2 regions of the Cohnella soli genome follow, and region 2 is predicted to be linked to the other one. Evidence: predicted binding sites of a transcription regulator. Region 2 holds the regulator's gene; the other holds the start of a gene.
What was found. The regulator Rex, encoded in region 2, represses fermentation and respiration genes when NADH is low (regulators of the CRP and FNR family bind a similar motif). The targets are predictions, from matches to a motif close to TTGTGAAATATTTCACAA.
Positions count from the first base shown of each region.

Region 1 (4,763 bases), on a different contig from region 2:
CGCGAATGTTGCGAAGGTATGCACCTTCTCCTCGCACCGCTTCAGAAATCAAGAAACGCGGCGCTCCCGGGTAACAAAGCGAAGTCGGATGAAACTGGTTAAACTCCATGTCGCGAATGTCCGCCCCTGCGCGGTAAGCCATCGCCACGCCGTCTCCGGTGGCGATTTCCGGATTCGTCGTATATCGATACAATTGGCCCGTGCCGCCCGTGCACAGAATCGTTGCGCTCCCGAACACCGCGACGCGTGTCCCATCCGGCTTCTGCACGAGCGCCCCGCGGCATTCTCCGTCCTCGGTTAGCAGATCGAGCACAAAATGATCGTCCCATAACTCCAGCGTCGGATCGACTTTCGTCCGCTCCGCCAACGCCCTTACGATCTCATAACCCGTCGCATCTCCGTTGGCATGAAGGATGCGTCGCTGACTGTGCGCCCCTTCTTTCGTTAAGGCGAAATGGCCGTTTTCTTCGTCGAAGTTCGTGCCATAGCGAATCAGCTCGTGCACCCCTTGCGGTCCTTCATGCACAAGAACGTCGACCGCTGCGGCCTCGCAAAGTCCGGCGCCGGCGATCAACGTATCTTGCGCGAGGAAATCGGGGGAATCCTCATCCGATATGACGGCGGCAATGCCGCCTTGCGCGTAACGCGTGTTGCTGTCGAAGAGAGATTTCTTCGTAATCATCAGCACGCGTTTCGTCTCGCTTGCCTTCAAGGCCGTATACAGGCCCGCGATGCCGGCGCCGATAACGATGACGTCGGTATCTATGCGAGGCAGCTTATCCAGATCAAAATCGACTACGTAACGTGGAATCATGAGTATTAGTCCCCACTCCGACAAGAGAGTAGCGCAGGCTGCTCAGGTCAAGATTTACTTAACCAACAGCATGCGCTCCAGCGATAAACGGGCTTTGTCCGCGACGTCCTGCGGCACGTAAATTTGCGGTTGCATCGTCTCGAGGCATTTGACGACTTTCTTTAAGTTATTAACTTTCATGTTCGGGCAGACGAGGAACTTCGACGCAAAATGGAACGTCTTATCCGGGCTGTCGAGGCGCAGCTGATAACCGGTGCCATCCTCCGTGCCGACGATAAATTCCTTGTGCTCGGACTCGCGGCAATGCTTCAGTATCGCCGTCGTACTGCCGACGAAATCCGCCGTCGCGACCACTTCCGGACGGCATTCCGGGTGCACGACGAATTGCGCGTTCGGATACTTCGCCCGCATCTCCTCGACGTCCTTGATCGTCAGCATGTCGTGCGTGTTGCAGTAGCCTTCCCAGATGATCATTTTCTTGTCGGTGTGCTGCTGCACGTAGTGACCCAAGTTCTTGTCCGGACACCAAATAATCTCATCCGAATCGACCGAATTGACGACTTTGACCGCGTTGGCGGACGTACAGCAAATATCGGTCTCCGCTTTAACGTCGGCAGATGAGTTGATGTAGGTGACGACTTTAGCGTTCGGATGCTTCGCTTTAAGCGCCCGCAGACCGATCGGATTGACCATGTCGGCCATCGGGCATCCGGCCCGTTCGTCCGGGACAAGCACCGTCTTGTGCGGGGCTAGAATTTTCGCGCTTTCTCCCATAAAATGTACGCCGCAGAACACGATGACATCCGCGTCGGTTGATGCCGCCTTCTGGGCAAGCAAGAACGAATCCCCCCGGAAGTCGGCGACCTCCTGTATTTCATCGCGCTGATAATAGTGCGCGAGTATGATGGCGTTCCGTTCTTTCTTCAGTAGCATCAGCCGCTCGCGCAACTCGCGGTTCTGTTCCGCTTTGCGTTCCAGTGCCAGAGCTTCCATAACGTTCCCCTCCCTATGCGATCCGGTTGTCCGGTTACATTGTGAATGAATGCACAAAGTATAGCGGGCATGTTTTCTTAGTTTGTGTATTAACACTTAATTTACACGTGCCGGATAGGGCTGTCAATTGTGTGATTTGGCGAACCGGACATCCAACTCGTTACATCCATATGCTCCTGCTCCAATGGCTGCGCGTAAGTGGGATGTGTGAGTCCACAAATAAAAATCCGCTAGTTTCCCGAAGGAAACTGGCGGACCGCATTTTCTTTATTTTACCCGTTCTAATTCGCGCGTTCTCCCTGGGTATGCTTCATACTCCCGTAAATCGCCAGCACAGAAGCGAGCAGGAACACGTAGACGCCGAACCCCGGTTTGGTTCCCACGAGTCCCATCACGCTTTTTTTGGCATGGAACATCCAGTAGATGGCTGTAATGACGCCGTAAGCGCCGCATACCGTTCCCCGTAACGGCCCTTGGAAAAACTGAACGTTAAATTTGGGAAGTTCCTTATCCATCAATGCGAAAACAGTCGGTATGCTTACGATGACAAGAGCGAGAAACGTGGAAAACTCCCATCCATTCGCCGACCCGCCCACACCGAAGGCGCTCGTTACTTTAATCCACGGCATGAACAGCGACAAAAACGCCACCACAGTAGCAATCGCCAAAGTTTTCTTGCTCGAACTCCATGACTTAAAATCCCAGTTGATATTCACAACAGCACCTCCGCAAGTAATGTATAACTATTGCTTGCGCATTTTTTCCAATGATACGCAACTAAACCAGTATACAACGCCTTGCTTCCATACGTCACCCTCTAAGCAAAAAGACCCCCGGCGTCCGCAGACGCCGAAGGCTTCTTGAGCAGTTGCGCACCTCGATACGAGAATGCCTCGCCTTGCTTATTATTTGTTCTCGTCTGGCTCTTCGTCCTTACGCAATTCAGGCGATGGAGGAAGCGGCTCATCATCACGAGTCTGGATACGCACTTTCACGTTGCCCAGCGTGTCGACGATCGGTTCAGCTTTCGTCTCTGGAGAACCGGAGCTGCCGCCGTCTTCGGAAGTTCCGATTTCGCCCTTCTCGATAAGCGATTTGATCTGGTCGAGATCAAGCGTCTCTTCGTCAAGCAACGTCTTCGCGATGAGGTGCATCTCCGCGCTTTTCTCCGTCAGGAGCTTCTTGGCGCGATCGTAGCAGTTGCGCGTAATCTCTTGCATCTCTTGGTCGATCTCATACGCGATCGCGTCGGAGTAGTTCTGCTCGTGGCCGATGTCGCGTCCGAGGAACACTTGGCCTTGCGAGCTGCCGAACTGCATCGTTCCGAGCTTGTCGCTCATCCCGTACTCCATAATCATCGCTCTCACGATGCTCGTCGCTTGCTTGAAGTCGCTGTATGCGCCCGTACCGATCTCGCCGATGAAAATTTCTTCTGCAGCGCGGCCGGCAAGGAGACCCGTGACTTTATCGAGCAGCTCTTGCTTTGTGACAAGCATGCGGTCTTCCTTCGGCAGCATGATGACGTATCCGCCCGCGCGTCCGCGCGGAATGATTGTAACCTTGTGTACCGTGTCTGCATGCTCGAGGAAAAATCCGGCGATCGTATGGCCCGCTTCGTGATAAGCGACAATGCGTTTCTCGCGGTCGCTGATGACCCGGCTCTTCTTCTCCGTGCCAACGATAACGCGGTCGATCGCTTCGTCGACTTCTTGCATCGCGATGTCTTTCTTGTTGCGACGGGCGGCGAGAAGCGCCGCTTCATTCAGCAAGTTCTCCAGATCGGCGCCGGTGAAGCCGGTCGTCCGCTTGGCAATCGTGCCGAGGCGCACGTCTTTGTTCAGCGGCTTGTTGCGCGCATGAACTTTCAATACCGCTTCGCGGCCTTTGACATCCGGGCGGTCGACCGTAATCTGACGGTCGAAGCGGCCTGGACGAAGAAGTGCCGGGTCGAGAATATCCGGGCGGTTCGTCGCTGCTACGATAATGATGCCTTCGTTCGCGCCGAAGCCGTCCATCTCGACGAGCAATTGGTTGAGCGTCTGCTCGCGCTCGTCGTGACCGCCGCCGAGGCCTGCGCCCCGCTGACGACCGACGGCGTCGATCTCATCGATGAAAATAATACAAGGGGCGTTCTTCTTCGCGTTCTCGAACAAGTCGCGAACACGGGAAGCGCCGACGCCGACGAACATCTCGACGAAATCGGAACCGGAAATCGTAAAGAACGGCACGCCTGCTTCGCCTGCGACAGCGCGAGCGAGCAACGTCTTACCGGTACCCGGAGGACCGACAAGCAATACGCCTTTCGGAATTCGAGCGCCGAGGGCCGCGAACTTGCGCGGATCCTTCAAAAACTCGACGACTTCGACCAATTCCTGCTTCTCTTCGTCCGCACCGGCCACGTCTTCGAACGTAACCCGTTTTTTCTCTTCATTATAAAGACGAGCGCGGCTCTTGCCGAAGTTCATCACTTTACCGCCGCCGCCCTGCGCCTGATTAATCAGGAAGAAGAACAGAACGAACATGATAATGAACGGAATGATGGAGGTCAAGAACGTGAGCCAGAAGTTTTGTCCTGGCGTCTTTTTCATGTTATATTCGAAGCCTTTTTCTTTGCTCCAGTCTTCGAATTGGCCTGTCGTACGCTCCGAGATCGGCGCGCGACCCGAGAACAATTCACCCTTCTCGGAACCGGCTTTCGGGTTGAGCTCGCCGGAGACGAGATACGTGCCGTTCTGGAGCTGCAACGTAATCGACTTCACGTTGCCCTGCTGAACCACTTTCACGATTTCACTGTAGCTAAGTTCTTTGGTCGTCTCGTTCTTGCTAATAAAAAACTGAACGATTCCGACCGTCACCAAGAAAATGAGTAAGTAAAAACCTGTATTCCGGATGAACCGATTCATCCCCGACCTCCTCTCGACAAGCTTTTGATTATTTTACCATAGCCTGTCTTGGC
Region 1 is NZ_JBHSMI010000062.1:117,605-122,367, reverse strand. Features, by position in the region: gene nadB (L-aspartate oxidase) at 1-814, opposite strand, end outside; gene nadA (quinolinate synthase NadA) at 869-1,807, opposite strand; gene ACFPOF_RS29305 (hypothetical protein) at 2,089-2,523, opposite strand; gene ftsH (ATP-dependent zinc metalloprotease FtsH) at 2,713-4,710, opposite strand.
Region 1: a site for Rex is predicted at 1,847-1,864, ahead of nadA (quinolinate synthase NadA). Genes of this name have one in related genera too.

Region 2 (4,763 bases):
GCGCCGAGCACCGTTTGCTCCCGGCTTATGATAAACTGGTTATCGACGAGGCTCATCATCTGGAAGAAGTGGCGAGCCAGCATCTCGGGCAGAAAACGAGTCATGGCACGCTCCTGTTGCCGTTGCTGCGCGTATGGAAGGACGCTAAGACCGGTTTGCTTCCGCAATTGATTACCGAAGCTACATCCATGGGATCGTCGCAAGCGAACGTCTGGGCCGAAAAGCTTGAAGAGCTAGCGCCAAAGCTAACCGAGATACGGGAAGCGTGGGAACGATGGATGGACGCCTGCTTCGGCATGCTTGCTTCTCACGCCGCCGCCGACGAGACGGGCAACATGACCTATAGGTTGAAAGCGGATCAACTGCCTCCGCAATGGGAAGCGTTAACGGTGGACGGCAATAATGTAATCCAACTGCTGTCCGACTTCATTCGCCCGATGGAGAAAATCGTTGCCGACATGCGAGACGAAGCGGACGAGCTTGGTTTGCAAGGGCTGCTGACAGACATGGGCGGCGTGCTGAAAGATTTGGCGAATACGAGAGCGGACACGCAGTCGTTCGTAACGCTCGGTCGACCGGAATACGTTTACTGGATTGAAGGGCATTCCCAATACCGGAGCAGGTCTGTATCGATATATGGGGTTCCGGCCGATGTGAGCGGATTGTTGAAGGAAGGCGTGTTTGACAAAAAAGCGAGTGTCGTTATGACATCGGCTACGCTGACGATCGGCAAGTCGTTTGGTTTTGTGACCGAGCAACTCGGCTTAAACGAAGCGGACAAAGTCGGCAGACTCAAGACAGCGATGCTGCCTTCTCCATTCAAATATCGAGAACAGGCGCTCGTGCTCATTCCTCGCGATTTCCCGGGCATCAAAGGCAGGGAAGGAGAAGCCGCGTTTGTTGCGGCGCTGACAGCCTCGTTAGAGGAGATGGCGCGAACGGCGGGCGGGAGAATGCTCGTACTGTTCACGTCGCATCGAATGTTAAAAACGGTATACGGTCCTCTGAAAGATAAGCTGGAGCCTGCCGGTATTCAAGTGCTCGGCCAAGGGCTCGACGGAGGAAGTCGTAGTAGGTTGACGCAGCAATTCATCAAACAGCCGGCAACGGTGTTGCTTGGTACGAGCAGCTTCTGGGAAGGCATCGACTTGCCGGGGGATGCGCTTACGTGCCTCGCGATCGTCAGATTGCCTTTCCAGCCGCCTAACCATCCCGTCGCGGAAGCGAAAGCCGAGAAACTGCAGGCGGAAAACCAAAATCCATTCATGAAGCTGTCGCTTCCCCAAGCGGTTATCCGCTTTAAGCAAGGGTTTGGACGGCTCGTGCGAACGGCGACAGATCGCGGGATCGTGTTGCTTTACGATACGAGGGTTATCGAAACGTATTATGGGAAACATTTTCTGTACTCGCTGCCTGGGCCTAAAATGGAGCATTTACCGACGGCTTCACTCGCCGGTAGAGCGCGCGAGTGGCTGTTTCCCGAACAAGGAATAGAAAGAAGGGAACCAGAATGAAACCGATCAAAATTTCCGAGGCGGTCGTTCGGCGGCTGCCGATATACTTGCGTTTCCTTAATGAACTGAGCGTGAGCAATATTCACACGGTTTCCTCGCAGGAACTCGGAGAGAAGCTGGACTTGAATCCGGCGCAGATTCGTAAAGACCTCGCTTATTTCGGGGAGTTCGGCCGCAAGGGCGTCGGCTATAACGTCGATTACTTGATCGAGAAAATCCGCCAAATTTTGAAGCTGGACAAGACGCTGAACGTCGCCCTTGTCGGTACGGGCAACTTGGGACGGGCGTTGTGCAATTATAATACGTATATTAAAGACAATATGAAAATTGTCGCTGTATTCGACGCGGATGAGAGCAAAAAAGGGTCGATGATTAATCGGTTGACCGTTCAGCCGATGAACGAATTAAAAGAAACGGTGCAGCAACTGGACATCTCGGTAGGCATTATTACAGTGCCGGCAGCCGAAGCGCAAAATGTCGCAGACCAGTTCATCGCTTCCGGCGTCCGGGGCATTCTGAATTTCGCGCCGGTCGTCCTGAAAGCCGCGCCTGGCGTTCGCATTCATCATGCAGACTTTACAGCAGAGCTGCTTAGCCTTGCTTATTATATGGACTCGATCAACGGATCGAATGAAGGAGACGAATTTTGATGACGCGATTATTGATCGAGAACGGGTATTTCGTCACAATGAATGAGACGCTTCCGCAGTTTCAAGGCTGGATGGCAGTAGAAGGCGAGCGGATCGCCGCCATGGGAGAAGGAGAAGCGCCAGAGGAAGAGAAACGTCTTGCATCCGAGAAGCTGAATGGCAAAGGCTATTTGTTTATGCCGGGACTCGTGAACACCCATGGTCACGCGGCGATGTCTCTGCTTCGTGGGCTGGCAGACGATCTGGCATTGCAGGAGTGGCTGCAAAATCATATGTGGCCGACGGAAGCGAAGTTTACCGGGGATGACGTATATTGGGGGTCTGCGCTAGCCGCGGCCGAAATGATTAAGTCCGGAACGACGACGTTCGTCGATATGTATGATCATATGCACCGGGTTGCCGAAGTCGTCGAGCGTTCCGGCATGAGAGCGAGCTTGACGCGCGGCGCTATTGGACTGTGTCCGGAGGACGTCCAGAAGGCGAAGCTTGCGGATGCCATTCAATTCGCCAAAGACTGGCACGGCAAGGCAAACGGGCGTATTAACGTTATGATTTCGCCTCATGCGCCTTATACTTGCCCGCCAGATTTCATTTTGAAATTCGTAGAGGCGGCACACGATCTCGACTTGCCGATGCATACCCATATGTCGGAGACGATCGCCGAAGTCGAGCAGAATGTGCGCGATTATGGTTGCCGTCCGGTCGAACATCTCGATCGACTAGGCATGTTCGGGAGGCCGACGCTTGTCGCGCATGCCGTACATCTGAACGACGACGAAATTGCTTTGCTCGCTGAACGCGGCGTCGCCGTCTCTCATAATCCGGTCAGCAATTTGAAGCTGGCAAGCGGTGTCGCGCGCGTACCGGACTTGCTTAAAGCGGGTGTTAAGGTTTCGCTCGGAACAGACAGCGCTGCGAGCAATAATAATTTGGATTTGTTCCAGGAAATCTCGATGGCGGCGCTGCTTCATAAAGGCGTGTCCGGCGATCCGACCGTCATTCCAGCAGTGGAAGCGATCCGTATGGGCACGTTGTATGGCGCGAATTCGATCGGTCTGGAAGGCGTAACAGGCCAATTAAAAGTCGGACTGAAAGCGGACTTCATCGCTCTGAACATTGATCGGCCTCATTTTGTTCCGCATACCGATTATGTTTCGCACCTGGCGTACTCGGCCCGTGGTTCCGACGTCGCGCACGTCTGGGTCGACGGCAAGCAATTGCTGAGAAATGGCCAGCTGCTTACGCTTGACGAAGAGAGAATCAAAGCCGAGGCGGAATTGTGCTTCCGGAGACTGCGCGGATGAGCTTAAGCCGCACGGAAGAACATCGCAAATCGCCTACGTTGTCTGTGGCCAAGTGGTGCTTTCTCGTCGCAGGATTTATCGTGTTCGTGCTTGTCTGCTTCTATTTGTATGTGCGCTCTTCGGATAAAGATTACCGCGACTTGGAAAATCGCGCCGTGCGAATTGCCAAGCAGCAAGCGGGTCTGAAGGAAGTGACGGACGCAGCTTCCCATACTTGGGACGAGACAGTATGGATCGTCTCCGGCAAAGACGCAGACGGAGAGTCATGGGTCGTATTCGAGAAGTCCGACGGTATCGTAAAGGAGAAAGCGGCGAACAACTTGACGAAGAAGCAAATGCTTGAGAAGTTCGAAGTCGAGCACGTAGGCGTCTCGGCGCCGATCCGGATGATCCCGGGATGGTTCAAGGGACAGCCGGCATGGGAAATTCGCTACTGGAACGATGCCGAGCATCAGCATCAGTCGCTCGGGTTTTACTCTTTCAAAGACGGTTCGATGTTGAAAACTTACGTACTGTCGAGCTAACATAGTTTGACGCGATGAGAACGCCCATTTCTGGGCGTTTTCTGCGTTGACATCGTATTGTCTGGATCACTATTCCGCAGCTCATTGGCACGGCTTCCAACGTTTTAATAACGAAAATACTGACCAAAACTGATATACTCATGGATGTACGAAACGTACGGATAATTGTTCATTATGAGGAGTCGACATACGTCCCTGTTCCGATTACACATCTTAGGCCAAGCTTACTTTTAGGAGGGGAATAGCTATATGAATAAAATTAGACTGTTACCGATCGTCATCACGGCGGCACTCACTGCAACTGTACTGTTCGGTGGCTGGTTCGGCTACCGGCACTACGGCGTTGAACGACCGCTCGACAAGGTCGCGAATGCGATCTCCGGCGTCGAGAACGCCAAAGTCGAAATGGGCGCCGGAACGGTGAAAATAGATGTGAAGCTCTCGCCTGATGCGAATATCGCGCAAGTATATCGCAAGATCAAGCAAGATGGAGCTGGCGAAATCGGCGGCAAACAATTGGAGCTGACTGCCGACGCCTCCAGCAGCGAACGGCTGGATAAAGCGTGGAGTTACACGTTGTTCGACGTCGCCGAAGCGATGGAGACGCACAAATATACAGGCATTCGCGAAGCGATGGACAACTTGTCCGCGCATTTTCCCGGCGTGACGGCAACAACGGATATGGACGAAGACAACGTCTATATTTCGATGCGCGACGGCAATGCGGCGAAATTCGTCGTGCTGCCCCGCGAACCCGCAACGTTAGGAGCG
Region 2 is NZ_JBHSMI010000025.1:154,299-159,061, reverse strand. Features, by position in the region: gene dinG (ATP-dependent DNA helicase DinG) at 1-1,514, shown strand, start outside; gene ACFPOF_RS13580 (redox-sensing transcriptional repressor Rex) at 1,511-2,164, shown strand; gene ACFPOF_RS13575 (amidohydrolase) at 2,158-3,468, shown strand; gene ACFPOF_RS13570 (cell wall elongation regulator TseB-like domain-containing protein) at 3,465-3,992, shown strand; gene ACFPOF_RS13565 (hypothetical protein) at 4,242-4,763, shown strand, end outside.